DNA from 3 places in the Comamonas sp. Z1 genome. Region 3 is predicted to be linked to each of the others. Evidence: riboswitches for the same ligand, from Rfam matches in the RefSeq annotation. Region 3 holds a riboswitch; each other region holds the start of a gene.
The links. Region 3 has a riboswitch for thiamine pyrophosphate ahead of FSY45_RS01305 (long-chain-fatty-acid--CoA ligase). Riboswitches for the same ligand answer to the same signal wherever they lie in the genome.
Positions count from the first base shown of each region.

Region 1 (9,889 bases), on a different contig from region 3:
GTCACGGCTTCCTGGATGGTCATGCAGCCTGCCGTGTTGGGCAGCACGGGCACGTTGAGCTTGCGCAGCAGTTCCCAGAAGCTGGCGCCGGTCTCGGCCGCATTGCTGCCCTGGCGGCGCAACGAGGCCGTGACCATGGCGGGCCTGGAACGCTCCACAGCCGCTTCGAGAATGGCGGGCGAGGGATAGCGCGAGGTGCCCAGCAGCAAGCGGCTTTCAAAACGTTGGCCGTAGAGAACCAGGGTGTCGTCGGTGGTTTTTGTATTCATGATTTATCTATATCTCTTGTCTTTGTACCGCAATGCGTGTGAAGCCCAGTGAGCCTCAAACAGACATGTGCCCAGTCAGTGACACCGAGCAAGAGCCGCCTCGCCGCGAGGGTGTCGCCCCCAGGGGGAAGGCGCGAAGCGACTCAGGGAGGTCATTCCTAGCCGCCTGTCACTGGAGAGATGACTTCCATCCTGTCGCCCTCGTTGAGCGCATGGTCGGCGTACTGCGTCTTGGGCACAAACACCGTGTTGACCGCCACGGCAAACGGGGGCTTGGCCTGCATCTGCGCCAGCGCATCGGCCACGGTGGCATGGGCTTGCAGCTCGGTGGCTTGCTGGTTGAGGGTGATCTTCATGGCATGAAACAGAAAATAAAGCGGGTGCTAAGTTAAACCTCTGCACGGCGGCGCTTGCGTGCGCAGGAGGTGCAAGTGCTGTGCGCCAAAGTTCGGGCTCGCGGCTCAGCCGCGATGCACGGCGACATCGAACTCGCGCGCCAGCGGCGAGTCGTTGCGGTCCACCAGCTCCAGCACCACGTCGAGCATGGCGGGCGAGATCATGAAGCCGTGGCGGTAGAGGCCGTTGACTTCCATGACGCGCGGCGTCAGCAGGCGCACGGCGGGCAGATTATCGGGCAGGGTGGGGCGGCACTGGGTGGCGATCTCCACAATCCGGCCTTCGGCAAAGCCCGAGTGCACGGTATAGGCCGCGCTCAGCAGCTCCAGCGTGGAGCGCACGCTGGCCGGCGACATATCGTCGGATTCGATCTCGGTCGCGCCAATCACGAACAGATGGTCTTCCTTGGGCGCGATATAGATGGGGTAGCGTGGATGGATCAGGCGTGTGGGGCGCTGCAGCGTGACTTCGGGCGCATGGATGCGCACCACCTCGCCGCGAATGCCGCGCAGCTGCTTCCATTGGCTGCGGGCACCCAGGCCCCGGCAGTCGAACACGAAGTCGGGCTGGCCGGCCTCGCCGGGACGTAAGTCGCCGACCTCGCGCGGGCTGTCCCAGTGCAGCTGCACGCCCAGGGCGCTGAGCTTGTCGACCAGCGCCGTCAGCAGCTGACGGTTGTCGAGCTGGCCTTCGCCGGGCAGATAGACGGCCTGGTTGAAGCGTCCCTGCAGCGCGGGCTCGCAGTCCTGCAGCGCCGCGCCGGTCTTCTCCTGCATGGCCGGCAGGCTGGGGTTGATGCGCCGGTTTTTCTCCAGCAGACCGAAAAAGCGCGCCGCATCGCCCTGATCCTGGCGGTGCCAGAGAATCAGCGTGCCGTTTTGCTGCAGAAACACATGCTGCTCGAGCTGAGCTATGAGCTCGGGCCAGCGCTTGAGCCCATGCTGGCCCATGCGCACCACGCCGGGCTCGGTAATGGCCGACTCGGCCAGCGGCGCCAGCATGGCAGCCGCCACGCGCGCCGCAGCACCATCGCCTTGCGGGCCATGGGCGTCATAGAGGTCGATGGCGTGACCGCGCTGGGCCAGGGCCAGAGCCAGCAGACGGCCCATGAGGCCGCCGCCGAGAATTGCGATCTTTGAAGAAGCTTGTAGCAATGACATGTGCAAATCGTTTTCCATCCGGACACAGGAACAGGGCCATGTGCAGGACAAAACGCGGCATGCCTTGCGGCTTGTGAAACTCCCCACGCCAGCATGACCTGGATCGGGTGCAGGGGGCACAGGGCACGGATGGTGCTCTGGTGCGCAGCCCGTGGCTGGCGCAGCCCCAGGGTGTTTCTCAGTCCGCACAGGCTGCTTGCCTGCGGGACACCCCTGTTTCGTCCGTTGGACATTACAGCACAACCGCAAACAGCACGCATTGACCATGCGCATGGGCGATAATTTTTGCCATGACAGTGATTGCTTCTTCCTCCATTTCCGGCGCCGCAAAAAAGCGCTACGCACGCGTGCTCTCCATTGCCGGCTCGGACAGCGGCGGTGGTGCCGGCATCCAGGCCGACCTCAAGACCTGTGCGGCACTGGGTTGCTACGGCATGACGGCGATCACGGCCATCACCGTGCAGAACACGCTGGGCGTGACGGGTATTCACGGCATTCCGCTCGATACCGTGCGCGGCCAGATCGATGCCGTTGTGCAGGACATAGGCGTCGATGCCGTCAAGATCGGCATGCTGGCAACCCCCGATGTGGTGAGCGTGGTGGCGGATGCGATCCGTCGCCACGGGATCAGGAACGTGGTGCTGGACCCCGTGATGGTGGCCACCAGCGGCGATCGCCTGATCGTTCCCGAGACAGCACAGGCGCTGGTCCAGGAGCTGTTCCCGCTGGCGACGGTGATTACACCCAATCTGGATGAAGCAGCTTTGCTGCTGGGTCGCAACATCGACGGCATTGCAGCGCTGGATGCGGCCGTGGCCGATCTGCTGGTCATGGGCGCGCCTGCAGTGCTGCTCAAGGGCGGGCATCTGAGCGGCGACTTGGTCATGGATGTGCTGGGCCGGCAAGGCCGGCAGGCCGGCGACTATCTGCGTCTGCAATCGCAGCGCATCGTCACCCATAACGGCCATGGCACGGGCTGCACGCTGTCGTCGGCGATTGCCTCCTTCCTGGCCCAGGGGCTGGCGCTGGAGGCCGCGGTGACCGAGGCGCGCAGCTATATTCTGGGCGCCATCGAGGCGGGCGCCGAGGTCTATACCGGCCAGGGTCACGGCCCCCTCAATCACGGCTATGCGCCGCGCGCGCAGCTGATCGTCGAAGGCTGATTGCCGGCACCCGCAAAAAAGGCCTGCTGCTGCAGGCCTTTGCTTTGGGTGTTCGTGTTGCAGGGCTTACCAGCCCCAGACCAGATTCTTGGCCACCCAGCCGCTCTGGCCGTTGCTGCGCTGGACCTGGGCCCAGCTGCCTTGCTTTTTCAGAGTCTGCAGCACCTCATGCTGCTCCAGCTTGCCCACGCGCTTGTGCTTCTGGCCGGGGCCGGAGCGCAGATTGGCCGTGCGCGCCGTCACCACCATATGCGGGCTCTTGCTGGTCAGCGGGGCGTGGACCCAGCCCAGCGTGGACTCATGGTCCTTGACGCGCAGCCACTGCCCCTTGCGCTGGGTGACTTGCAGCGGATAGCCCTTGCTCAGTTCCCAGAGGGTTGCGGAGCGGGTGTTGGGCTGCTCGCGCACATTCACGGTCGTGCCCTTGATGCTGACAAATTCCTGGGCTTGTGCGAGGGCCGGCAGCAGGCCGGCGGTGAGCGCACCCAGCGCGATCAGGCTTGAAGTGGCGGCGGTGCGGATCCAGCGGTTGCAAGGCACGGGGCAGATTCTCCTTCGAACGATTAAAAACAGGCTGTAACCCTCATCGGACTTGCGTGGCTAGCTATAGTTCCTGTAGAAAGCTGACAGGGGCTGAACACCCGACAGTCATAAAGGAATGCCATGAACCAGCCAGTTCGCGCCCATGGGAGCGCCTCGTTGACCACCCGATTGACGCTTGCGATGACGGCTCTGGCCGCCGCGACCCTGCTCACGGCCTGCCAGAGTAGGGCGTCGGCGAATGCTCCGGCTGTAACACCTGCCGCCGCTGCGGCGCCAAAAGCCGGGGACCCGCAGATGCCGGGCCAGCAATTGCTGGCCGCTGCCGCGCAGGGCGATGTCGTGGCGGTGCGCAATCTGCTGGCCGGCGCGCAGGGCCGGCTGGAGATTGTGCGCATGACGATTTCCTATGGCGCCGATCTCAAGAGCACCAACCGCTATGGCGGCACGGCCCTGATTCCGGCCTGCGAGCGCGGCCATCTGGAAACAGCCCAGGCGTTGATCACGGCTGGCGTGGATGCGAACCATGTCAACCGGCTGGGCTGGACCTGCCTGATGGAAGCCGTGGTGCTCAGCGACGGCGGGCCGCGCCATCAGGCCATCATCCAGGCCCTGATCGATGCCAAGGCCGATCTGAACCTGCCCGACAAGGATGGGGTGACGGCCCTGGCCCATGCACGCCAGCGCGGGCAGAAGGCCGTGGTTCATATGCTGCAGGCGGCGGGCGCCAAGTAAGAACAGAGGAGATGGCTGCAGAGCCTTTCTACCGCGCGTGTGATGCTATTGCTTTTGAGTTTCAGTCAGGCAGCAACGGAGCGAGGCTGCAGCTGGCGTGTGGCGACTGCCACCACAAAGGTCAGCGCCAGCGTGGGCAGGGCCGAGCCCAGGGCCGTGCTGACATAGGGCAGCAGGTGATAGAAGGCAATCCCCAGCACCCAGATGGTCACGGCATCCCAGCGCACGGCGGGCGCTTTTTGCATCAGTTGTACGGCATCGGTGCCAAAGGCCAGGCGACCCAGCATCACGCCGAACAGCGGCACAAAGCAGGAGCTGAGCAACAGCAAAAACGGTTCCAGACTGTGCATGGGCAGTACCATGGCCAGCGCCGTGCACAGGGCCGCGATCAGCAGGCCCCAACGGCGAATGCTCCAGCGCGGTTGCAGGCTGTGGGCCGACATGGCGCCCGAGTAGGCATCGCCATAGGCGTTGTCCACCTCGTCGATCAGAATCAGCGACAGCGCAATCAGCCCGCCCTGGGCCAGCAGCAGGGCCGTGACCAGGTCTTCGCTGGGCAGGGTCAGGGCCACCAGCACGCCCAGGGAGTAGCACCAGATATTGGCCAGGGCAAAGCCGGTCCAGGCGCCCGTCAGCGCGGACTTTCCGCTTTTGCCGTGGCGCGCATAGTCGGCCACCAGCGGCAACCAACTGATGGGCATGGCGATCACCAGATCGACGGCGCCGAGCATGCTCATGCCGCCTGCACCTTCGCGGGCCATCAAGTTGCCCAGGCCGGTGGCGCCGGCCATTTTGAGGAATTGCCAGCTCAGCCACAGCAGCGAGGCAATCACCAGCGGCAAGGCCACGCGCGAAATGATGCGGCGCACCAGGGTGGTCATGGAGCCGCTCATCAGCAGCAGGATCACGCCACCCCAGAGCAGCGTGGCCAGCCAGGGCCAATAGGCAGCGCCCATGATGCCGCTTTGTTTGCCCAGCGCCACGGTCGCGTCACGCATCACCACCAGCTCGAAACTGCCCCAGCCCAGCAGCTGGATGATGTTGAGCACGATAGGCAGTCGTGCGAAGCGGCGGCCGTAGACACTGTGCATCAGCCCGGCGCTGGACAGGCCGCTGTCGCAGCCCAGCTTGCCCACCCAGCCCAGCAGGCCGGCGCCGATCAGGGAGCCGATAGCTATTGCAATCAGCGCATGCAGCGGGCTGAGCGCAGGCAGCAGATAGGCGCCCATCTGCATGACCAGCAGGCCAACGCCCAGACTGAACCACAGCGAGGCATGGTCGCGCCAGGCAAAGACGCGCTCCTTAGCCGTCACCGGGGCCAGGGCCCGATTGGCCGATGTGGAAGAAGATGAATTCATGAATGCTCCGCCAGAAAAACGAAGCAGGGGCCGCATGGTTTGCGCGGCGAGCCAGCAAAGACATGGCCAGTCGCGGTCTGACACCTTGGACAGCTTCCCTGCGCGAGGATGATCTCGGGCAAGCGGTGGTCAAGACACCGCTTGCGCAATCAGGTTCAAAGGGACTCTCTCAGCCCTGACCGGTCATGGTCAGGACACCCCCAGCATTGCTGCCTGCCTTGGGCTGCAGCGAGCGCGATTGTGCCAGACATGCTGCGGCGGGGCAGAACTGCAGCGCAAAGCTGTGTTGCAAATGCTTGCAAATCAAAGTGCCTGTCTTGACCCCGTTGCGTCTGCTGCTGCGTTTCAGCCTCCGACAAGTTTGTTTCAGCCGCTGTGGCTGTATCTTGAGGAGGCCTTGTCCATGTTGTCTGTCCCTATCGAACCCCCGGTTCCTGGTTTCTTGCTGTCGCGCGGCCGTTTGCTGCGCGCTTCGCTGCTCTGCGCTGCCGCGATGGTGGCCGCCACGCCGGCTTCGGCCTGGATGCGCGGCAACCCAAAGCTGGCCCAGATCAGCATCGTCGAACGCGCCACGGGCCGGGTACTGCCCCAGTACAGCCACGAGGGCGAGCTGTGGGTAGTGGGCCGCCCCGGTGCCAATTACGCGGTGCGCATCCGCAACCTCGAGAGCCGCCGCATTATGGGCGTCATCAGCGTCGACGGGGTCAATGCCATCAACGGCCGCACGGCAAGCTCCCGCGCCGAAGGCGGCTATGTGCTGGATGCGGGCGACAGCTACGATGTGCGGGGCTGGCGCAAGAGCAATGACAATGTGGCCGCGTTCTATTTCTCCGAAAGCGATATGTCCTATGCCGCCAGAACCGGCAGGCCGCAGGATGTGGGCGTGATCGGAGTTGCGCTGTACCGTGAAAAGCTGCCAGAGCCTGCTGCCTACCAGGGGCCGCTCCATGAGTCGCAAGCGCAGGCCAGTGCCTCGTCGGCTGAATCTGCTGCGGCGGATGTCGCCGTGCCTCAGGCTGCCAGCAAGAGCCGCAGCGCCGAGCGCCGTGCGCCACAGGCCTCGCCGACCCCCTCGCTAGGCACGGGCCATGGCGCGGTGGAGCGCTCGCAAGTCACCCAGGTGGACTTCGAGGCCGATACAGACCAGCCCCGGCAGATGGTGCGCATCCGCTACGACAGCTATGCCAACCTGGTCGCCAGAGGCGTGATTCGCGAGCCCCGTCCACGGCCGTCCCAGCCGCGCGCGCCCAATCCTTTTCCCGGGGACAACGGCTTTGTGCCGGATCCACCCCGCAACTGAGTTGATTGCGCTGTCGTCGGAGTTTGCATAATCGCGGGCATGCTTGCACCGCCGCTTGCCCAAGCCCAACTCGCCGATGAAGCCCTGATGCGCAGCTATGCCGCAGGGCAGGCCACGGCGTTCGAGACGCTTTATGCCCGGCACAGCCTGCGCATATGGCGCTATTTCTATCGCAACACGGGCGATGCGGCGCTGGCCGACGATCTGGCGCAAGACCTCTGGCTTACCGTCGTGGACTGCGCCTGCCGCTATGAGGTGCGCAGCAGGTTCACGACCTGGCTGTTCACCATGGCGCACAACCGCCTGGTCGATCACTGGCGCAGGCAGCGGCCGGGCATCAGCCTGTCGGCAGACACGCAAGAGTCCATGCGGCTGGCCGAAAGCCTGTTTGCTGCCTCGGGCTTCGAGCCCGAGCAGCATCTCGATCGTCAACTCATGGCCCAGGCCATCCTGGCAGCGCTGGCCCGGCTCCCGGCCGAGCAGCGCGAGTGTTTTCTGCTGCAGGTCGAGGCTGATCTGACGCTGGCCGAAATTGCCCAGGCCACCGGCGTTGCCGAGGAAACGGCCAAAAGCCGCTTGCGCTATGCGCGTGCCAAACTACGCGCCGCGCTGGAGGAACTGGCATGAATATGCACCCCGAAAACCCGTCTGGCGACGACAAGCCCGATGCGCTGCGCGAGCTCTACCACGAGGCCGTGGCAGAGGATCGTGGCCCCAGTGCGCAAAGCAGCGCAGCCATCCTCAAGCGCGCACGCCAGCGCGCGGCAGCTGTGGGGCAGGAGCCCACGGAGCCTATGGACAAGCCTGCCGCCAATGACCGCTTCTGGCTGCGTCATGCGCTGGGCGGACTGGCGGCCGTCGGACTGGTGGGCTGGCTGATGCTGCAGCACGCCGCCTGGTGGAGTGGGCCGGACAAGGAGGGCGAGCGAGATTCCAGGGCCGAAGCAGTGGCCCAGCCAGCTGAATCGCAGCCGGCTCCGGCAGTTGAGGGTGCGGATCGCGCCGCCCTGGTGGAATCGGCTCCGGGCGCGGCGGCGCTGGCGCAGAAATCCACGGAAAAAAAGACTCGAATCCAGGCAGGGAAAACACCAGAAGCTATGGATATGGAAGCATCTATAGCTGCATCAGCCCCTGTGCTGCGGCCAGAGGTTGCTCCGGCCCCGGGTGCGGCAGCCTCTGCCAGCCTGGCGCGCTCCGCAAAGCCGGCTGCCAAAGCGCCATCCCGCAGCGATGAGACCACAGAACCTGCTGCCACGGCGGAGGCCATGGCGCCGCAGATCTCCAGGTCAAGCGCGCAATTGCCGCTATGCCCCTTGACGGCCGAGGTGCATGGCAACACGCAAGCTGCAAAAGAGGGGGCGGACAAAGCCTCAGGCATCGCAGGCAAGCCGCTGGATTGCCGCCCGCGAAAGCATGGGGAAACGCAGCCGGATGATGCCAGGTCTGGGTGGGATGCTTCTAAATATATAGCATATCCGCCACAGTGAGACAAAAAAAGCCCGCTTGACGCGGGCTTGGGTGATGGTCTGGCCAGTACTTTTGGGTACTGACGTTAGATCATGTTACTGGATTTTTGCGCTTTTGCGCAGCTGATCTTGGAACTGCTGCTCTTTTTGCTGCTGCAGCTGTTGCGTGATCTGGGGTTTGACATCTTCAAACTTGGGCATTTCGGCCTGGCGCTCGTCATCCATGCGGATGATGTGCCAGCCGAACTGGCTCTTGACGGGCGCGTCGGTCATCTCGCCCTTCTTGAGCTTGATCAGGGCTTCGGTGAACTCGGGTACGTAATTGTTGGGGTTGGCCCAGTCCAGATCACCGCCACGGGCACCCGATCCGGGATCCTTGGATTCCTTCTTGGCGATGTCTTCAAACTTCTTGCCGGCCTTCACCTCGGCAATGATGGCCTTGGCGCGGTCTTCGGACTCCACCAGGATGTGGCTGGCCTTGTATTCCTTGCCGCCATTGGCAGCGACGAATTTGTCGTACTCGGCCTTGGCTTCGGCATCGGTCACGGGGTTTTTCTTGCGGAAGTCGTCAAACAGCGCGCGGATCAGCACGGTCTGGCGTGCCATTTCCATCTGCTGCTTGTAGGCTTCGGAGCCGGCCAGACCGCGGCGGTTGGCTTCCTGCATGAAGATTTCACGCGCGATGACTTCATCCTTGATCATCTTTTCCATCTCGGGCACAACGGGCTGGCCGCTGGCTTCGATCTGGGTCTTCAAGGCATTGACGCGGGCCATGGGAACGGCCTTGCCATTGACGATGGCCACATTCTGGGCCGAGGCGGACAGGGCGGCTGCGCCCAGAACAGCGGCGGCCACGATGCGGGCCAGTTGCTTTTGTTTCATGCTCATTCGAGTTGTGATTGAGAAAAGTGAGTGAAGTTCAGTCCATACGCAACAGGCTCCCGTCAAGGAGCCTGTGGTCAGAACAGTGCGTTCTCAAAGTACTTCAATGGCGATGGCATGAACACCCTGGTCAATGAAGTCTTGCAGTGCATCATACACAAGGCGGTGGCGTGCCACGCGGGTTTTTCCATCAAAGGCAGGGCCGGCGATGCGCACGCGAAAATGCGTGCCCACACCGCTGTCGTTGGCGCCGGCATGACCGGCATGCTGATAGCTCTCGTCGATGACTTCGAGTCGGGTCGGGGCCAGACGCTGGCGCAGGGCGGCGTCCATGGCCTGGGCACTGATGGTCACGCTCATGGCTGCTTGTCCTTGGCTTCGGCTGCGTTGGGCACGCCGTCCTGGGGCAGGTAGCGGCTCATGTAGATGGCTTGTGCAATCACAAACACCACCATCAGTCCCATGCCGCCAAACAGCTTGAAGTTGACCCAGGTATCGGTGTCGAAGTTATAGGCTACCCAGATGTTGAGTCCGCCCATGGCGGCGAAGAAAGCAGTCCAGGCCCAGTTGAGTTTGAGCCAGATGGCGTCGGGCAGTTGCAGCTGCGCGCCCATGACGGA
Region 1 covers NZ_VOQT01000003.1:369,329-379,217, reverse strand. The annotation lists gene FSY45_RS08480 (thiazole synthase) at 1-269, opposite strand, end outside; gene thiS (sulfur carrier protein ThiS) at 428-625, opposite strand; gene FSY45_RS08470 (FAD-dependent oxidoreductase) at 731-1,825, opposite strand; TPP riboswitch at 1,889-2,050, opposite strand; gene thiD (bifunctional hydroxymethylpyrimidine kinase/phosphomethylpyrimidine kinase) at 2,116-2,988, shown strand; gene FSY45_RS08460 (SH3 domain-containing protein) at 3,055-3,528, opposite strand; gene FSY45_RS08455 (ankyrin repeat domain-containing protein) at 3,652-4,263, shown strand; gene FSY45_RS08450 (cytosine permease) at 4,329-5,621, opposite strand; gene FSY45_RS08445 (hypothetical protein) at 6,025-6,921, shown strand; gene FSY45_RS08440 (sigma-70 family RNA polymerase sigma factor) at 6,961-7,548, shown strand; gene FSY45_RS08435 (hypothetical protein) at 7,545-8,408, shown strand; gene FSY45_RS08430 (peptidylprolyl isomerase) at 8,484-9,269, opposite strand; gene FSY45_RS08425 (BolA family transcriptional regulator) at 9,363-9,629, opposite strand; gene FSY45_RS08420 (septation protein A) at 9,626-9,889, opposite strand, start outside.
Region 1: it holds a riboswitch for thiamine pyrophosphate, as region 3 does, so the genes downstream of both, FSY45_RS08470 (FAD-dependent oxidoreductase) here and FSY45_RS01305 (long-chain-fatty-acid--CoA ligase) in region 3, are expected to answer to the same signal.

Region 2 (9,889 bases), on a different contig from region 3:
CGAAAAAATGTCGCTGCAGGTGGCCGAGCAATGGCGCGACCGCCTGATCGTCGAGGAAGCGGCCCTGTCCATCTGGCTGGAGCATTTCCCCGGCACCGATGTGCAGCAGCTGCGCTCGCTGATCCGCCAGTCGCGCAAGGACATCGACAAGGCCAAGGAGCAAGCCGCCGCAGCGGCCGCTGCCGCCGGCCCCGATGCCGAACCCAAGGAAGTCAGCAAGGGCCGCGCCTACCGCGACCTGTTCCAACTGGTGCGCGAGCAACTGGCCAGCGCCGGCAAGGCCGGTGCGAGCGCCGAGGATGACGGCGATGAGTGATGCGCCCGTATCCGTATATCTTCACGATGCCGTGAAGATCGGCATCGTCTCCATCAGCGACCGCGCCAGCAGCGGCGTCTATGAAGACAAGGGCCTGCCCGCGCTGCAGGAATGGCTGAGCCGCGCGCTCAAGAACCCCATCCAGTTCGAGCCGCGCCTGATTCCCGACGAGCAGGCCGGCATCAGCGCGGCGCTGATCGAGCTGGTCGATGCAGGCTGCAGCCTGGTGCTGACCACCGGCGGTACCGGCCCCGCGCTGCGCGATGTGACGCCCGAGGCCACTTTGGCCGTGGCCCACAAGGAAATGCCGGGCTTTGGCGAGCAGATGCGCCAGATCAGCCTGGCTTTTGTGCCCACGGCCATACTCTCGCGCCAGGTGGCGGTGATACGCGGCAGCAGCCTGATCATCAATCTGCCGGGACAGCCCAAGGCGATTGCCGAGACGCTGGAAGGCCTCAAGGACGCCGACGGCAAATCCAAGGTCAACGGCATCTTTGCTGCCGTGCCCTACTGCATCGACCTGATCGGCGGCCCCTATCTCGAGACCCATGACGAGATCTGCAAGGCCTTTCGCCCCAAGACCGCGATTCGCGCGCCGCGCACTGCATAGCCTGCAGCGCCAGGTGCAATCCCTGCCAAAACATCCACCAAAGCAGCCTGCGGGCTGCTTTTTTCATGGTGCTCACGTGGCATGGCTGCTGCGGGTATCTCGCTGCAATCGCTATCAGAATAAAAGCAATTTGCGCCTTTCATCCATGGACTTCAGCAATAAATCCATCTGAAACCTATGAACAAAAAGCGCTAGCAGCTATCAAAGATGGTGTATCCCTTGGGATTTCCCGCAAGTGCTTGCCCCGATGCCAGACGCAATCGCCACCCCTAGCATGTTTGCTGCGATGCAGCGACGGCGGCCACCCGCCAACCGGACGCTGCACGCTCTCTCCACATTTCTCATAATTTTCAGGAGACTCCATGCATCGCTTGTCCCAGTCTGCGCCCACTGCTTCCCTGCTGGCTCTCGCCCTGACGGCGGCCTTCGCGGCTCCCGCCATGGCACAGGAAAAAGTCAAGATCGGCTTCATCACCGACATGTCCAGCCTCTATGCCGATGTGGAAGGCAAAAACGGTGCCGTTGCCATACAGATGGCGATTGACGACTTTGGCGGCAAGGTACTGGGCAAGCCCATCGAGCTGCTGACAGCCGACCACCAGAACAAGGCAGATATCGCGGCCAGCAAGGCCCGCGAATGGATAGACACCCAGGGCATCAGCTTGGTGTTCGGCGGCACCAACTCCGCCACGGCCCTTGCCATGGCCAAGGTCGCACAGGAGAAAAAGCGCGTCTTTATCGACAATGGCGCGGGCAGCTCGGCTCTGACCAACGAGCAATGCAGCCCCTATACCGTGCACTACGCCTTCGATACCGTGGCCCTGGCCAAGGGCACGGGCGGTGCCGTGGTGGACACGGGCGGTAAGAGCTGGTTCTTTGTGACGGCCGACTATGCCTTCGGCCACGCCCTGGAAGCCGACACCAGCAAGATCATCGAAGCACGTGGCGGCAAGGTGCTGGGCTCGGTCAAGACGCCGCTCAACGCCAGCGACTTCTCTAGCTTCATGCTGCAGGCCCAGAACAGCAAGGCGCAGATTCTGGGCCTGGCCAATGCCGGCGGAGACACCATCAACTCCATCAAGGCGGCCAAGGAATTCGGCGTCACCAAGAACATGAAGCTGGCCGGCCTGCTGGTCTTCTTCAGCGACATCCACAGCCTGGGCCTGAAGAACACCGAAGGCATGCAGTTCACCGCCCCCTGGTACTGGGACATGAACGATGGCTCGCGCAAGTTTGCCGACGCCTTCATGACCAAGACCCAGCGCCGCCCCAGCGAGATCCAGGCTGCCGACTACTCGGCCACCATGAACTACCTCAAGGCCGTGGAAAAAGCCGGCACGCTCGATGCCGACAAGGTCATGGCCACCTTGAAAAGCACCAAGATCGACGACTTCTTCGGCCAGGGCTATATCCGTGAAGACGGCCGCTATGTGCACGATATGTACCTGATGCAGGTCAAGTCGCCGGCCGAATCCAAGGGCACCTGGGACTATTACAAGATCATCAAGAAGCTGCCAGCCGAGCAGATCTGGACCACCAAGGCGGAAAGCAAATGCCAGTACTGGCGGTGACCTGAACCCGCGAGGCATACGCCCCGCATCGGCACAACGGACAGCAAGCCGCGGCAGCTGTCCGTTTTTTCATGGCAGCAGTTCCAGCAGCTCCAAGCGTCAATCCGCAACAAACTTACATCGCGATATTTGCGCCTTATCGAGATGGACCTGACGGGCCGCGTCCCCAGCGCCCCTTTCCAAGCCGAACGCCGCAGCCCTGCGGCATCACTCGGCAAAAAGGCAGGCCCTGCGGCCTGCATTTTTCATGGCGACGGGCAAAAGCGCTTGATGCACAAGTGCCGCAGCCCGGCTTCAGCTCAGGTCAACGTGCCGTGGTGTCGGTCGAGGCATTGACGATGGGAATGTAGAAATCGCCGCCCGCCTGATTGAACTCCGCCGCCTTGGCCTGCATGCCCACGGCAATGCTGTTCTCGGCGCTCACGCCTTGCTGCTTGGCAAAGTCGCGCACTTCCTGGGTGATCTTCATGGAGCAGAACTTGGGTCCGCACATGGAGCAGAAATGGGCCACCTTGGCGCTGTCCTTGGGCAGGGTTTCGTCGTGGTAGGCCTGGGCCGTGTCGGGATCCAGTCCCAGGTTGAACTGGTCCTGCCAGCGGAAGTCGAAGCGCGCCAGGGAGAGCGCATCGTCACGCGAACGCGCGCCCGGATGGCCCTTGGCGACATCCGCGGCATGGGCCGCAATCTTGTAGGCGATGATGCCCTGCTTGACGTCGTCTCGGTCGGGCAGACCCAGATGCTCCTTGGGCGTGACATAGCACAGCATGGCCGTGCCGAACCAGCCGATCATGGCCGCGCCGATGGCGCTGGCGATGTGGTCGTAGCCGGGGGCGATGTCTATGGTCAGCGGGCCCAGGGTGTAGAACGGGGCCTCGTGGCAGTGCTTGAGCTGCTCGGTCATGTTCTGCTGGATCATGTGCATGGGCACATGGCCAGGGCCTTCGATCATGGTCTGCACATCGTGCTTCCAGGCGATCTGCGTCAGCTCGCCCAGCGTGGCCAGCTCGGCAAACTGGGCATCGTCGTTGGCATCCGACGCGCAGCCGGGACGCAGGCCATCGCCCAGCGAGAAGCTCACGTCATACTGCTTCATGATGTCGCAGATGTCCTCGAAATGTTCGTAGAGGAAGCTCTCGCGGTGATGAGCCATGCACCACTTGGCCATGATGGAGCCGCCGCGCGAGACGATGCCGGTGCGGCGCTGGGCCGTGAGGTGGATGTAGGCCAGGCGCACGCCGGCGTGGATGGTGAAGTAGTCCACGCCCTGCTCGGCCTGCTCGACCAGCGTGTCGCGAAAGATCTCCCAGGTCAGATCCTCGGCAATGCCGCCGACCTTTTCCAGCGCCTGATAGATGGGCACGGTGCCGATGGGCACGGGCGAGTTGCGCACAATCCAGTCGCGCGTGGTGTGGATGTTCTTGCCGGTGGACAGGTCCATGACATTGTCCGCGCCCCAGCGAATGGCCCAGACCAGCTTTTCCACCTCTTCCTCGATGCTGGAAGTCACGGCCGAATTGCCGATGTTGGCGTTGATCTTGACCTTGAAATTGCGGCCGATGGCCATGGGCTCGATTTCAGGGTGGTTGATATTGGCCGGAATGATGGCGCGGCCGCGCGCCACTTCGTCGCGCACGAATTCGGGTGTGATGATCTTCGGGATCGCCGCGCCCAGGCTGTTGCCGGCCAGGCGCAGCTCGCGCGCCGCGTCCTGCTGGTACTGCGCCATCCATTCACGGCGACCGTTTTCACGCAGGGCCACATACTCCATCTCGGGCGTGATGATGCCGCGCTTGGCATAGTGCATCTGGGTCACGTTCTGGCCTGATTTGGCACGGCGCGGCTGGCGCTGCAGCGCGGCCGCCTCGGCGCGCAGCTGGGCCACGCGCGCATCTTCCTCGCCGCGCTTGCCGCCGTCGTCCAGCGCCACACGCAGGCGACCCACGTAGTATTCGCTGTCGCCGCGCGCTTCGATCCAGGCACCTCGCACGCTGGGCAAGCCCTGGCGCACGTCGATCTGTACGGCGGGATCGGTATAGGGGCCCGAGGTGTCGTAGACGCTGACCTGCTCTCCATTGGTGAGCGCAATATCGCGCACCGGCACACGCAGCTGCGGATGCAGCGCGCCACTCAGATAGCTCTTGGTCGATGCGGGAAACGGCTGGCGCGACTGAGCCAGCAGCTCGGCAAAACGGGCGGCATCGGGGGCATGACCTGCAGCAGGCGTAAAAATGGAATCAGGGGCGTTCATCGCAGTCTCCTCAAAGCGGTTGAAGTGCATCAAACGCTCCGTGGAGTGCGGCCCTGCTCTGATCTTGCCCTGCACTGGCCCGGCCCGCTATGGGTATCCGGCCTGTGCCGCCGAAATTCTGCAATTTCGGCCTGGTTCTTCACGCACCGGCTGTCCAGAAAAGACAAAACCCCAGTGCGCGAGGCGCCTGGGGTTTGCTGTGCCTATGACTTTCAGGGCTGGCACTCGTGCCAGTTGCCCTGTCAATCCATCGGCCCTGCGTCAGGGTCCCGCTCTTCTTCCGCCGGTATGAACCGGATCAAGTTCGTCGGGTTCGCCTGCACTGTTTTCACAGTGACTGGCATCTCAGCGCTTTCGCACACCCCGGAGCTGCACGCAGTATAGGCTGGTTTTGCCACAATTTGCGCACTCTTGAAGCTGTTTAACTATCCTGACCCTCAAGCGTCTAATCCGCCGTTCAATCCAGCCCCTGCAGCGCCAGCCATTCATTGCTGGCAGCACGGCTTGCGCGCCACTGGTTGATGGGCGCGCTGACATCCTCGTGGCCCAGGGCAATGCCAAAGGCAATCTGGTAGCCATCCGGCAATGCCAGCTGTTCGATCAGCATGTCGTTGTACATGCGCCAGAAGCCCTGGGCACAGGTGGCCAGACCTTTCTCCACCGCCAGCAGCATGAAGGACTGCAGATAGATGCCCAGATCCACCCATTGCGCATAGCCCATGCGCTCCTCCACGGCCACGAAAATACCCACTGGCGCACCGAACATCTGGCCGTTCTTGGCCAGCTGGGCCAGACGTGCTGCCTTGTCCTCGCGACCGATATTGAGTGAGCGATACAGATCTTCGCCGTTTTCAAAGCGGCGACTGCGGTAGGGCTCCCACAAACCGGGTGGATAGGACAGGCCGGGGCGCTGCACGGCCTCGGTCTCCCTGGCCCTGGCGCACAGATCCTTGAGCGCCTGTCCGCCCACTGCGGTCACACGCCAGGGCTGCATATTGCCGCCGGACGGCGCCTGCGCTGCGGTCTCCAGCAAGTCCCGCACCGTGGCAGCAGCCACGGCCTGCGGCAGAAAAGCGCGCACCGAACGACGCTGCTGCAATGCTTGACGAATATCCATCTCTTCTACTTTCCTAAATCACTGGTGTGCAGTGTAGGAGCTTGCGGCATTTTCCCGAGTCGCCGTGGATACCTTGTCGCAGCCGCCCCGGTGCTTGCCCTGATGGCGCGCCCTGCTCCAACTGCGACCATGCTGGCTGCCCGTCGCAGTGACCGGGTACTCACCACCTCAGGAGATGACTCTGATGAAGCCTCGCTCTGTTTGCTCCGCTACCGTTTTTTCCCCAAGAACATTGACGCTGGCACTGGGATGCCTGCTGACCGCTGCAGGCGCTCAGGCGCAGGACAAGATTCGCATCGGCTTCATCACCGATATGTCGGGCCTCTATGCCGATGTGGACGGCAAGGGTGGTGCTCTGGCCGTGCAGATGGCTGTGGACGACTTTGGCGGCAAGCTGCTGGGCAAGCCCATCGAAGTATTGACGGCCGACCACCAAAACAAGGCCGATATCGCGGCCAGCAAGGCACGCGAGTGGTTCGACACCCAGGGCATGAACATGCTAATCGGCGGCACCACCTCCAGTGCCGGCCTGGCCATGGGCAAGGTGGCCGACGAGAAGAAAAAGGTCTACATCATCAACGGCGCGGGCACTTCGGCACTGACCAACGATCAGTGCAGTCCCTATTTCGTGCACTATGCTTATGACACCGTGGCGCTGGCCAAGGGCACGGGCAAGGCAGTGGTGGAGCTGGGCGGCAAGAGCTGGTTCTTTCTGACGGCCGACTATGCCTTTGGCCAGGCGCTGGAGGCCGACACCACCCGCGTGGTCAATGCCGCTGGCGGCAAGGTACTGGGCAACGTCAGGCACCCGCTGAACACAGCCGACTTCTCTTCCTTCCTGCTGCAGGCTCAGAACTCCAAGGCCCAGATTCTGGGCCTGGCCAATGCAGGCGGCGACACCATCAATGCCATCAAGTCGGCACGCGAGTTCGGCCTGACCAAGACCATGAAGCTGGCCGGCCTGCTGCTGTTCAGCTCCGACATCCACAGCCTGGGCCTCAAAGCCACGGAAGGCCTGATGTTCACCGACAGCTGGCATTGGGACCTGAATCCCGAAAGCCGCAAGTTCTCGGATCGCTTCTTTGCCAAGTTCAAGAAGATGCCCACCTCGCTGCAGGCAGCCAACTACTCGGCCGCCATGCAGTATCTGAAGCTGGCCGAGAAGCTGGGCACGACGGACGCCGACAAGATCATGGCCGGCTTCAAGGCCACGCCGCTGTCGGACTTCTATGCCAAGGGCGTGATCCGCCCCGACGGCCGCTACGCTCACGACATGTATCTGCTGCAGGTCAAGACGCCGGCCGAATCGAAGAAGGCCTGGGATTACTTCAAGGTGCTCAAGACCCTGCCCGGCGACCAGGTCTTCACCACCAAGGAAGAGAGCAAGTGCGCTCTGTGGAAGTAGCCGGTCGGCATTGAAGAAGCAGCCGGGCTGCCTGCATGGCACCCGGCTTGATGCCCTGCGCTTCGTCCTCGCCTTCTTGCCACGCAAGAAGAAGCGTCAAGCGACTGCCCGCACCGGCATCAAGACAAGGCTCATTCGAACCCGCGCATCTCGCACCATTCCCCGGGCTCTGCCCTGGTGGAGCGCCACTGGTTGATGGGTGCCGCGCTGTCCTCATAGCCCAGAGCCATGCCAAAAGCGATCTGGTAGCCCTGCGGCAGCGCCAGATGCCGGCTCACAAAATCGCTGTAATTGCGCCAGAAGCCCTGGGCGCAGGTGGCCAACCCCTTTCCGGTCGCCAGCAGCATCAGCGATTGCAGATAGATGCCCAGATCCACCCACTGCGCATGCAGCATGCGGCTCTCGACCGCGACGAATACGCCTACAGGTGCGCCAAACATATGGGTGTTCCGGGCTAGCTGCAGCAACCGCCCACTCCTGTCCTCACGCCCCATGCCTATGGAACGATAGAGATCCTCGCCATTGTCAAAGCGGCGGCTGCGATAGGGCTCCCACAGCTGAGGTGGATAGACCAGGGCAGGATCAGAGTTGGGGGTCGCCGCAGGCATGGCCTGGCGCAAGGCCTGAAGGCTGTCCCCCGTCAGCGCTATCACGCGCCAGGGCTGGAGGTTGCCGCCTGAAGCCGCTAGTCCGGCCTGCGCCAGCAAATCCCTGACCAGCGCCGCATCCACCCTCCTTGGCAAAAAAGCACGCACCGAATGGCGCTGCTGCATGGCCTGTTCCACATTCATCATTGCTCGCCTTGGGTTTGAGTTGGCAAGCAGTCTCGGCCGGACAGGCAGGGCTTTCGCCCCTCAAATCGACTACGGGCAAGCACCATGAAAAAAGCCAACGACAGGCATTGGCTTTCACTGGCAGAGCAGAAGCATCAAGCGATCCATGGACAAGCGCCTGGGGTTTACTTGCCCAGAATCTGATCAATCTTGTCCTTCTGGAATGCCTCGGGTCGTTCGGACTCGCAGGGCACACAGTCCTTTACATGGCCTTGAATCGAGAGCTTCTCAATGGCGGCCCACAGCAGTGCAATCTGCTTTTCATGGCCGGCAGCGCCTTCGGACAGAGAGCGCATGGCCTGGGCCACGGGGTCGACTTCGGCCGTCACGCCATAGGCGGTGAAGCCGCTCTTGCCGCAATCCTCGTCAATCACGACAGCCGTTTGCGCCTTGGCCTCGACCTTGGGTGCCGACTCATGCTCGGTCACATCGGCGCTATGCCCAGTCTTGCTGGGAATGATGCGCGCCGGAATGCCCACGGCAGTCGCACCTGCAGGCACGGGCTTGATGACCACGGCATTGCTGCCTATCTTGGCACCATCGCCTACCTCGAAGCCGCCCAGCACCTTGGCGCCGGCACTGACCACCACATTCTTGCCCAGCGTAGGGTGGCGCTTGGCGCCCTTGTAGAGCGAGGTACCGCCCAAGGTGACACCGTGATAGATGGTGCAGCCATCGCCCACCACGGCGGTTTCGCCGATCACGACACCCATGCCGTGATCGATGAAGACCTCGCGACCAATGACGGCACCGGGGTGGATTTCAATGCCGGTGAACCAGCGCCCCATGTGCGAGATGAAGCGCCCCAGCCATTTGAAGCCATGCGTCCAGCACCAGTGCGCAGGGCGCTGCAGCCAGATGGCGTGCAGCCCCGGATAACAGGTGATGACCTCCCAGGTGCTGCGGGCCGCGGGGTCGCGGTCAAGAATGCACTGGATGTCGGAGCGCAGGCGATCAAGCATCAAATAACAACGTGAGGAATGTTTAGCTTGTGAAGTCTAGCGGGTTGGTGGCTGGCTCTGCAGCATGGCTTTGGCAACACCGCGAAGAATATGGATTTCTTCCTGGGTCAGCTGCGCGCGGTTGAAAAGCTGGTTAAGCCGGGGCATGAGCTTCTTGGGCGCTGCCGGGTCCAGAAAGCCGATATGGGCCAAGGCCTGCTCCCAGTGGCCCAGCATGCCCTGCACCTGGGCCATGTCGGCGCGATGCGCCTCGGGCGTGTGCTCCACCACGGGAAATCCACCCAGTGCCACGCGCCAGTCATAGGCAACGACCTGAATGGCCGAGCCCAGATTGAGCGAGCCGAACTGCGGATTGGACGGAATCGACAGCGCCACATCGCAGCGGTAGACATCGTCGTTGCTCATGCCAAAGCGCTCGCAACCGAACAAAAAGGCCACGCCCTTCTGGTTGCAGGTCGCACCGGATGTGGGCAGGTTATCGGTCAGACCTGCGTCCACTTCAGACACAGAGCGCGTATCGAGTTCTCCTTTCAGGAGCAACTCGAAATGCTCGCGCGGAGTGCGTGTGGGCGGGCCGAAGTCGCGTGGCGTCATCGCCGTCGCGCACATATGGCTGATGCCGTCCAGGGCTTCCTCCAGGGTGTCGACCACGCGGGCCTTGTCCAGCACATCCAGTGCTCCGCTGGCACGCTGAATGGTTTCTTCCTTGCGCAGCACGTTCTTGTAGCGCGGGCGCACCAGCACCAGGTCGTCGAAGCCCATGGTCTTGAGCGCTCGGGCGGCCGCGCCCACATTGCCGGCATGGCTGGTTTCAATCAGTACGAATC
Region 2 covers NZ_VOQT01000014.1:36,402-46,290, forward strand. The annotation lists gene yjgA (ribosome biogenesis factor YjgA) at 1-316, shown strand, start outside; gene mog (molybdopterin adenylyltransferase) at 309-926, shown strand; gene FSY45_RS20740 (ABC transporter substrate-binding protein) at 1,289-2,497, shown strand; gene thiC (phosphomethylpyrimidine synthase ThiC) at 2,802-4,745, opposite strand; TPP riboswitch at 5,004-5,121, opposite strand; gene FSY45_RS20750 (nitroreductase) at 5,203-5,862, opposite strand; gene FSY45_RS20755 (ABC transporter substrate-binding protein) at 6,047-7,267, shown strand; gene FSY45_RS20760 (nitroreductase) at 7,399-8,058, opposite strand; gene cysE (serine O-acetyltransferase) at 8,226-9,062, opposite strand; gene FSY45_RS20770 (RNA methyltransferase) at 9,099-9,889, opposite strand, start outside.
Region 2: it holds a riboswitch for thiamine pyrophosphate, as region 3 does, so the genes downstream of both, thiC (phosphomethylpyrimidine synthase ThiC) here and FSY45_RS01305 (long-chain-fatty-acid--CoA ligase) in region 3, are expected to answer to the same signal.

Region 3 (9,889 bases):
AGCAGACCGGCGTGGCCATCATCGATGCGATAGATCACGCCCAAGCATCCGCCAAGCAGTAAGGGCAAGAAGGCAGACAGGCTTTGCCTTGGCTGCCTGGAAGCTCAGCGCATCACCAGACCGCCGTCGACCAGCAGCAGCTGCCCAGTCATGAAACCGCTGAGTTCCGACGCAAGGAACAGCACCGGCCCTGCCACATCCTCGGGCCGTGCCAGCCGCCTCAGCGGCGTGGCCGCCATCAGCGATTCACGGAAAGACTCCTTGCTGCCCTGTGTGCCCTGCGTGGGATAGACCAGCCCGGGCGCCACACAGTTAACGCGGATGCCCACTGGCCCGAGCTCGCTGGCCAGATTGCGGCTGAAGGCCAGCAGAGCGCCCTTGGATGTGGTGTAGTCGTGATAGGCGACGACAGGCTGCTCCACGAGATTGCTGACGATATTGACAATGCTGCCGCGCGCGCGCTGGCGCATCAGCGGTAGCACCGCACGACAGACATTGAAGCTTGCGCCTACGGCCCCATCGAACTGTGCCTGATAGTCCGCCCATTGCAGATCGTCAAAACGGCTGCGGCGTTCCGGATCGAATGCATAGGGCCTGAAGGCATTGTTGACCACGATATCGATGCCCCCCGCTTCGCGCACTATGCTGTCCACCATGCTCTGCACCGCATCGGGCGAGCCCACATCGGCCTTGACCGCCCAGGCATCGCCGCCCGAGTCCTTGCCCGCGGCCAGGCAGGCATCCACTGTGCTGGCTGCAGCCTCGTCATTGGACAGGTAGTTGACGGCCACCGCCGCCCCCTCGCGCGCAAACGCCAGGGCAATCGCCGCACCGATGCCGCGGCTGGCGCCCGTCACCAGCACCACCTTGCCGCGCAAGCCCATTGAAGAAGACTGACTCATATTCACGATTTCCGTTCAAACACTGGCAGATCCCAGGGAAGAGACAGCAGGCAAGGGCCTTGGCGGCCTCGCCGCCCCACTGCAATGCTGTCCTCCCCCAAGGCGCGAGGCCGCCCAGGCAACGCGCCTCCAGGGGGAGATTTACAGCGGCACAACCACATCCGCCACCTTGATCTGACGCTGCACCATGCCCAGCGCACGATAGGCATCGGCACCTTTTTGCAGCGCAGCCATATCGAAGCTGCCCAGCGGCTGGCCCTGGAATGCCGGCATGGAAGAGGCGTTACGCAGGCGGATCACATCCAGATTGATATCGCGACGCGTGCCGTCGATGGCATATTTGCTGGCCAGCACCGAGGCCTCCTCGGGATTCGCCATCATCCAGGCAGCGCTTTCGCGGTAGCCCTTGACGAATGCCTTGAGCAAGTCCTTCTTCTGCTGGAACACCTCCTCGCGCACCACAAACATGTCGCTGGACATATTGAGGTGGTCGCTGACCTGCATCACATTGACTTCGCCGATGCCCTTGCGCAGTCCCACAGCCAGGCCGGTATCCGTGGCGGCCGTGGCGTCAACCTGCCCTTGCATCAGGGGCGCAAAGTTCAACAGGCCGGTCACGACAATGCTCACATCCGACTCCTTGAGGCCGGCCTGATGCAGCATCACCAACAGGTTCTGGCGCGTGCCGCTGGCAAGGCTGTAGACACCGATCTTCTTGCCCTTGAGGTCCGCGGGCTTGCGAATGCCCGAGGACTTGAGCGAAACCACATTGAACACGTTCTGCGGATAGATGTCGTAGATCGCCACCAGCTTCTCACCCTTGTCCAGAGCCATGAAGAAGGAACCGGGGTCGGTAAACGCCACGTCGGCCTGGCCGCTGAGGATGTTGCGAATCGCATCGCCGCCGCCCGCTCCGGGCAGATAGGCCAGTTCCACGCCGTTCGCCTTGAAGAAGCCTTTTTCGGGCTCGACCAGAATATTGGTGATCTCGCTGATGGGCTTGCTCCAGCCGGCCAGGCGAATCTTGCCCTGCAGAGGAACCGCCATGCTGGTGCCGGTCATGGCAAGGCCGCTCAGGCCTGCACAGGCGCCGAGCAGGCTGCGGCGAGAGATGAACGAAGTCTGGTTGCTGGAGTGCATGACAAATGGTTTGAAGATGCAATCAGGCCTGATCGCCCGACTGCGAGGTTGAAAAGTGATGGGAGCACAGCAAATAGCGCTCCAGAACAAGGCAGGCCTGATACAGCAGCAGACCCATGACGGCAATCAGCACCAGCGCCGCAAACATCAGCGTGGTGTCCATCATTCCCTGTGCGGCAATGACCACGGCGCCCAGGCCCTGGCTTGCACCCATGAACTCGGCCACCACGGCACCGACCAGGGCCAGCACGACAGCCACGCGCAGCCCGGCCAGAATCGCGGGCAGCCCGGTCGGCAGTTTCAGGCGCAGCAAGGTCTGCAGCCTGGTTGCGCCCAGCATGCGAAACAGCTGCAGGCGCTGGCCATCCACCTGCCGCAGGCCCGTCAATGTGTTTTCCATCAATGGGAAAAAGCAGATCAGCGCCGTGATCAGCACCGTCGGCAGCATGCCGAAGCCGAACCACAGCACGAACAGCGGCGCCAGAGCCAGCTTGGGCACGACCTGGCTAACCACCACATAGGGCTTGAGCACGCGCTCCAGCAACTCGGACTCGGCCAGAGCCATGCCAGCCAGCAAGCCCACGGCACTGCCTATGAGCAGCCCCAGCAGCAAGGCCTGCAAGGTAGCCCAGAGATGCGGCCAGAAATAGCCGGACGCGAGACCCGACCACAGCGACAGCGCCACCGCCGAGGGCGCGGGCAACACCAGCGCCGACAAGCCAAATTGCCTCGCAGCCAGCTCCCATATTGCAAGAACGGCTACCAAAAGCGAGGCGGACAGCCAATGTGTCTTGTTCAGCAAGCTGCTCATGCGCAACCTCGGTCCATGGATGCGCGAATGCGCGCGCAATAGTCGTTGAACGCCGCACCGTGGCGCAGGCTCTGCTGGCGCGGCTGTGGCAGCTCGACGGACCAGTCGTCCACGATGCGGCCGCCATGCATGAGTGCAATGCGGTCGCCCAGATAGACGGCCTCGTTGATGTCGTGGGTAACAAAGAGCACCGTCGTGCCATGGCGCTGGCAGGTGCGCAGCAAATCGTCCTGCAGCTCGGCACGCGTAATGGCATCCAGCGCCGCAAAAGGCTCGTCGAGCAGCAGCAGCGGCGGCTCCAGAATCAGGGCTCGCGCCAGCGCCACGCGACTTTGCTGACCGCCCGAGAGCTGGCGCGGATAGAGCGAAGCATGTTCGGCAAGGCCCAGTTGCTCCAGCAACTGCATGGCCGCCTGTCGGTCCTGCTGCGTGGGTTTGCGCTGCAGCGACACGGGCAGCAGCACATTGTCGATCACCGTATGCCAATCCAGCAGCGTCGGTGCCTGGAACATAAAGCCCAGCTGCGGCCCCGGCGCTGCCAGTTCTCTGCCGCGCAGCAAGACATGCCCCGACTGAGGCCTGAGCAGGCCTGCCGCCAGCTTGAGCAGCGTGGTCTTGCCGCAGCCGCTGCGCCCCAGCAGGCAGTGGATCTCTGCGGCCCCGACCTGCCAGTCCACGCCATCCACCACGGGCACTCGTCCCGGGTAGCTGAATCGGGCCTGCTTGAACTCCATGAATGCCACGACCGTACCCGCCCCCTCAATCCGCATAATCGGCCAGCGGCTGGGCCGCCAGTTCTGCCGACTGCTCGATCTCCGTCATGCGCACCAGATCCAGCAGGTTGAAGCGCCCGTCATGGTGCCAGCCCGCCTCGGGCATGCTCATGGAGCCGATGGCGCTGATGCGCGTGACGCCAGCCGCGCCCAGCAGCCCGGCCAAGCGGTACAGCTCTTCGGGGCCGGCCGCAATGCCTGCGGTCTGCAGATAGTCACGCTGAGCGGCCACCACGGGCAGCACGGCATCGAGCCGGTCCACGGCCACCACGGCAATCGTGCGGTACAGCGCGGTCGGTGCCAGGGGCTGCAGACTCTCGCTATAGGCCACGCTCCAGGGCGCATCCACCGGCCCCAGCAGCTGGTGAGGTTCACCGCCCCACTCCATGTTCTGCTGCCAGCGGGCCAGCGCCGCCCCTTCTTCCAGATCCAGCTCGCGGCGTGCGAATCGTCGCTGCAGATTGGCAAGCTCGGCCGCCAGATAGTCGGCAAAAGCACGCGGCGAAACCGGCGCCCCACGCTGCACATAGAACACATGGGGCGAGTAGCAGCCTTGCTGGTCATAGCGCATCACGTCCCAGGCGGCCAGCCTTGCCATGCCAGGAGCCTTGAGCGTATCCAGCGCCTGCGCACCGATCAGGCCAAAGCCCAGCTTGTGGCCATGGGGCAAGAAGCGTGTCGTCACGGGCAGGCGACGACGCAGCGCATCCAGCGTCTGGTTGCCACCGTAGGCCAGCACCGTATCGGCCTGGTCATAGAGCGCGTCGGCCTCCTCGCCGCCTGCACCGCGCCACCACACCACGGCCAGGCAATCGGCCAGCGGCGGGTGAACATCGGCCAGCAAGCGTGCAAACCATCCGGCAAACAAGGGCTCGGCACTGGCCAGCTTGCCTATCGCAGGGGCCTTGACCAGCAAGCCGCAGACCAGACTCCACAGCGACAGCGCAGGCACGTTGCCGGCCCAGCTATGCACCAGCAGATCCGGGCCGAAAGCACGTACGGCTCCGCCCTTGGCTGCCGGCTGAAAGCCGTCGAGCACTGCCGGGTTGGGAAAATCCTCGGCCACAAAGCGCTTGAGCTGCGCCGCACGAAAGGTCTTGAAAAATCCTGTCAGCCCCAGCCGCACCATATCGGCGTCATAGCCACTGACCACGGGCAGCCAGGCTTCGGCCTGCTGGCGGTAGATGTCGTTACGGTCCAGCAGGCGGGCCATCGCACGATCGATGGCATCGATGATCTCGGCCACCGGCATGGGGCGCAGATGGATGGCTGCGGCCTTGCGCACACGACAGGCCAGTGCCTGCATCTGCGGCGCCGTCAGCACGGGCACGCTGACTTCCAGCAACTGACCGTCCTGAGACCCGAAGTCCAGCGTCTGCCACTGCACTTCGTCGTCGCCGAGGCCCGGCAGATAGCCAGCCTTGATACGCTGTAGCTTGCGCTGCTCGCTCATGCGCCGGCAGCTTTCACAAACTCTTCAACCGCCAGCGAGCACCCCTTGGCGGCGGCGCCCTCGGCGCGCCCCAGCAGCAAAAAGCCATCTTTTTCCTGCTGGCCGGCCCACAGGCCCACATCCTCGGTCAGGATGGTGGTCACCGCGTTGTAGTTGGCCAGATCGCAATGCACCAGAATGCCGCGCTCACCAGCGGCCACGTCCCTGCCGGTGATCGGCTCGACCAGACGCGAACGGATCCAGTGCGGACCGGACTTGACCGAAGGCAGCACCGCATTGCCATCGTCATAGAACTGGGTGCTCAGCTCCGTCATGCCATACATATTGATGCACAGACTGCGCGGCACGCCCAGCAACTGGGAAAGCTCGGCATAGAACTGCTCGAGCGGCAGCTCGCGCGACTGCCCCTTGTAGCCGCCCGTATCCAGCACGCGGCTGCCTGCGGGCAGGCGAAAGCTGCGGTCCTGCGCACGCAGGGCATCCATCACATGGACCAGGCTGAAGCTCGCGCCCAGCAGGGCAAAGGGCTGGCCGCTGCGCTCTGACTCTGCCAACGCAGCGCACAGGGCCTGCATGTCCAGCCCTTCCGAGTTCAGGTAGTAGCGGCTGCCTGCCGAGCCGAATTCGGAGCGGGCAAGTGCCAGATAGTGGGCCAGCGAGGAATTGGGCATGGCCTGCTCATCGGGAAACAGAATGCCCATGGGCATGCGCTCCAGACCCTGCATGAAGCGTCTGGCGAAATAGCGCTTCATGGACAGGTCGTAGACATCGAGCCGCGGATGGAAATGACGTCCGCGCGCAGCGCGGCCCGTGGTGCCGCTGGTCATGAACACGCGCTCGGCGGGCGACGGTGGCTCGCTGCGCAGCTCCATGGCCTTGAAGGCATCGATGGGCACGGCCGGAACATCGCGCCAGCTCCTGACATTGCGCAGCGTGGCACCGCGTCGCTGGCAAAAGCTGCGAAACGGCGCATTGCATTCGTACTGATAGGCGAAAAGGCGCAGGGCGAGTTGATTGAACTGGTCGTCGGTGCAGTCATCCATTGCGATGAAAGCAAGCAGATCGGCGACCAGCGAAGCGGCCTTGTCCATGAAATTCCTTCGAGAGCGGGGACATCATGCTCCGAAGGCTTGCTGACCATGCGAGAACGCACTGCCCGGAGGTCAGCTTGCAAGCTCTTCTTCCGCCGGTATGAACCGGGTCAAGTTCGCGGGTGTAGATCTCAGCACTGGCGTGCACCCCGGAGCGCGGCGCCATCTTACCCCAACGGCATCGCTGCACGGTGCCTGAGCCGCCGCATGAAAGTCGCGTCACTTGTAACCTGGGGTAATGCTCTATCACGGAGAAGAAGGTCATCCACAGTAGAAATCATTAAAACATTACCACCCAAATACAATCGGAGCAAAATTGCGAGCGTGCCCGACACGCACCTTGCCATGGCACCAACAATGATGCAGGCGCGCACTGCCTGAGCGAGCTTCACGCCGTAGCAAGAAACGCTGTCAACAGAGCTTGCGCCATCCAGGGCACCGAACGTCCACCCCGAGCCCCAGAGATATTCACATGCATTTTTCGCGCCTTTGTCATCTGGCAGGCTGGCCTGTGGCCGCCGCCGGACTGCTGCTGACGGCACAGTCCGCAATGGCCCAGCAAGCCGCCGCCCAGCCGGAACTGCCCCAGTTGTCCGAAGTCACCGTGCGCAGCACCTTGCAGGAGTCTGCACTTGAGCAAACCCCGGCCTCCGTGACCGTGCTCGACGGCGAGCGCATGCGCGAGCGCAATCTGCAGGTCAATCTCTCGGAGTCCCTGAGCGCAGCTCCGGGCCTGCAGTTGCAGAACCGCCAGAACTACGCGCAAGACCTGCAGCTGTCGATTCGCGGCTTTGGCGCACGATCCACCTTCGGCGTGCGCGGCATACAGATCTATGTGGACGGCATCCCCTCCACCATGCCCGATGGCCAGGGTCAGACCAACAATATCGATATCGCCTCGCTGGAGCGCGTGGAAGTGCTGCGCGGTCCTTACTCCGCCCTCTACGGCAACGCCTCTGGCGGCGTGATCAATGCCTATACCGAACGTGGTGAAGGCGCGCCCTCGGTGGAAAGCAGCTTTGCACTGGGCAGCGACGGCCAGAAGCGCCTGGGCCTCAAGGCCAAGGGCGAAGCCAACGGGATTGGCTATGTGCTCAGCGCCAGCCGTTTCCTCACCGACGGCTACCGGGCCCAGAGCGCGGCGGACAAAAACCTGTTCAACGCCCGCATCGATGTCAAGCCCGACGAATACAGCCAGCTGACCCTGGTGGCCAACCATGTGGACATCGATGCCAAGGACCCCGGCGGCATCACGCCGAAGGACTGGGCGGCAGATCCGAAGGCTGTGGCGTCCAACCCCTTGCTCTACGATTCGCGCAAAAGCGTGAAGCAGACCCAGGCCGGCCTGACCTATGAGCGCCAGCTGGACGGCGGCCAGGCGCTGCGCCTCATGGCCTATGCCGGTCAGCGCGAAATGATGCAGTTTCAGTCCACGCCCAAGGCATCGCAGACCGGCTACAGGGGTGGGGTGATCGGTCTCAAGCGCGACTATGGCGGCATCGATGCGCGCTGGAGCGGCAAATACGAGCTGGGCAGCCGCAGCCTGGGCCTGATTGCGGGCCTGGCCGCCAACACTGTCAGGGAAGACCGCCAGGGCTACAAGAACTTTGTGGGCAACCAGCTGGGCGTGGTCGGCGAGCTGGTGCGTGACGAGCGCAATACCCTCACCAGCATAGACCCCTATCTGCAAGCCTCCTGGGCCTTTGCACCGCACTGGAAGCTCGATGCCGGCCTGCGCTGGAGCAATGTGCAGTTCCAGTCGCGCGACCATTTCCTGGCCGACAAGGACGATAGCGGTAGCACCGGATTCCATAAACTCTTGCCGGTTGTTTCGCTGCAGCACGAACTCACTCAGGACACCAATATCTATGCCTCACTGGGTCGCGGCATGGAAACACCTACCTTCAACGAGATCTCGTACCGTCCCGATCTGGTGGGTGGTCTGAACTTCGGCCTCAAGCCTGCGGTATCGACCAGTGCCGAGCTGGGCATCAAGCAACGCTTCAATGTGGCCGGCCTGCGCGGCGACTGGTCTGCCGCGCTGTTCCAGACCAGCACCGACGATGAAATCGTGGTGGCCAGCAACGACAACGGCCGCACCTCTTATCAGAATGCCGGCAAGACCCGCCGCCGCGGCATGGAGCTGAGCACCAGCACCTGGCTGATGCCCCAGTTGCGCCTAAACGGCGCGCTGACCTTGCTCGATGCCAGTCTGCGCAGCGGCTATTGCGACAGCAAGGGCCAGGACTGCATTCCCGCCGGCAACCGCATTGCCGGCACGGCCAGACATCTGGGCTACCTGGGGCTGGAATGGCTTCCCGCCACCGACTGGCGTGTGGGTCTGGACTGGCGTCATGTGGGCCGTATTGCCGCTGACGACAAGAACCAGGTCTATGCCCCCAGCTACAACGTGGCCAGCCTGAGCGTGGGCTACACCCGGCGCCTGGGCGCCTGGAAGCTCAGTGCTTTTGCCCGCATCGACAATCTGGCGGACAAGAACTATGTGGGCTCGGTCATCGTCAACGAAGGCAATGGACGTTATTACGAGCCGGCCCCGGGACGTCAATGGATGACAGGTGCCAGCCTCAGCTACCAGTTCTAGCTAGGTCATCCGAGTTGCCGGACAGCAAAAAGCGGGCCCAGAGCCCGCTTTTTTATATCCGGACGGCTCAAAAGCGATTTCTTCAGAAAAATTTTGGTGCCTGCAAACTGCCTGTTTGAGCCCGAAAGCCGCCAATCTCGCGCCGGTTTGACTGCCTGACGATAGATGCCTCCAGCAAGCTTGCGCCCTTCAGCAGTGCAAGCCACGTCAAAACATGGCTATCCACGTCCAATCTCACAAATCTTCACGCTAGCGCTCGTGCAGTTTGAGCGAAGTTAGCCCCTGAAGCAGGCATGAACGACACACAGAAATTCTTCACTCTGCAACACGCTGCCATCAGGCGTGCAACTTCTACGAAATGCAGGGCAAATGGCAACAGGTGACTCCCCAAAGTAAAGAAATCATTTCTTATAGGAAATTCACATAAAAAGAGCTCAGATGGCGGGCTTTTGAAAGCAAATTCACAGCGCTAGAATCCGCCACCAGCGCTGCCTCGTATGTTTTAAGCCGGGGCACGGTTTCAGACTCCTCCGTATGTCAGCCCTTTTCGTTTCTTGTCATCCACATTCCAGCCCGGCACCTTGCAGCCCTGCCATTCCAGCAGCCGGAGCTGATGTATGAGTGACGGTTTGCAAAGCCCCGCCCAACAGGGCGTGCAGTTGGTCGACATACGGCTGCAGCGCGGCCAGACCCAGGTGTTTGACGGTTTGAACCTGGCCCTGACGGAACAGCGCATCGGCGTGATCGGCAACAACGGCGCGGGCAAGTCCAGCCTGTTTCGCCTGCTTTGCGGGCTCGAGCTGCCCCAGGCCGGACAAGTACTGGTGGATGGCATGCCCTTGCTGCAGGCCCGCCAGCACAAGCCCGGCCTGATCGGCCTGATGTTCCAGAATCCGGACGATCAGATCATCTTCCCCACCGTGGAGGAAGAACTGGCCCTGGGCCTTCGCCCCCAGGGCCTGAGCAAGCAGCAGGCCAGAGCCAGGGCGCGCGAGTTGCTGGCCGCACGCGGCCTGGCCCACTGGGCCGAGCGTGCTGTCAGCAGTCTGAGCCAGGGCCAGCGCCAGCAGGTGTGCTGGCTCTCGCTGCTGATTGCCGCACCGCAACTGCTGCTGCT
Region 3 covers NZ_VOQT01000001.1:294,678-304,566, forward strand. The annotation lists gene FSY45_RS01275 (hypothetical protein) at 1-62, shown strand, start outside; gene FSY45_RS01280 (SDR family oxidoreductase) at 105-902, opposite strand; gene FSY45_RS01285 (ABC transporter substrate-binding protein) at 1,044-2,042, opposite strand; gene FSY45_RS01290 (ABC transporter permease) at 2,065-2,853, opposite strand; gene FSY45_RS01295 (ABC transporter ATP-binding protein) at 2,850-3,587, opposite strand; gene FSY45_RS01300 (acyl-CoA reductase) at 3,613-5,079, opposite strand; gene FSY45_RS01305 (long-chain-fatty-acid--CoA ligase) at 5,076-6,170, opposite strand; TPP riboswitch at 6,241-6,332, opposite strand; gene FSY45_RS01310 (TonB-dependent receptor) at 6,643-8,772, shown strand; gene FSY45_RS01315 (energy-coupling factor ABC transporter ATP-binding protein) at 9,390-9,889, shown strand, end outside.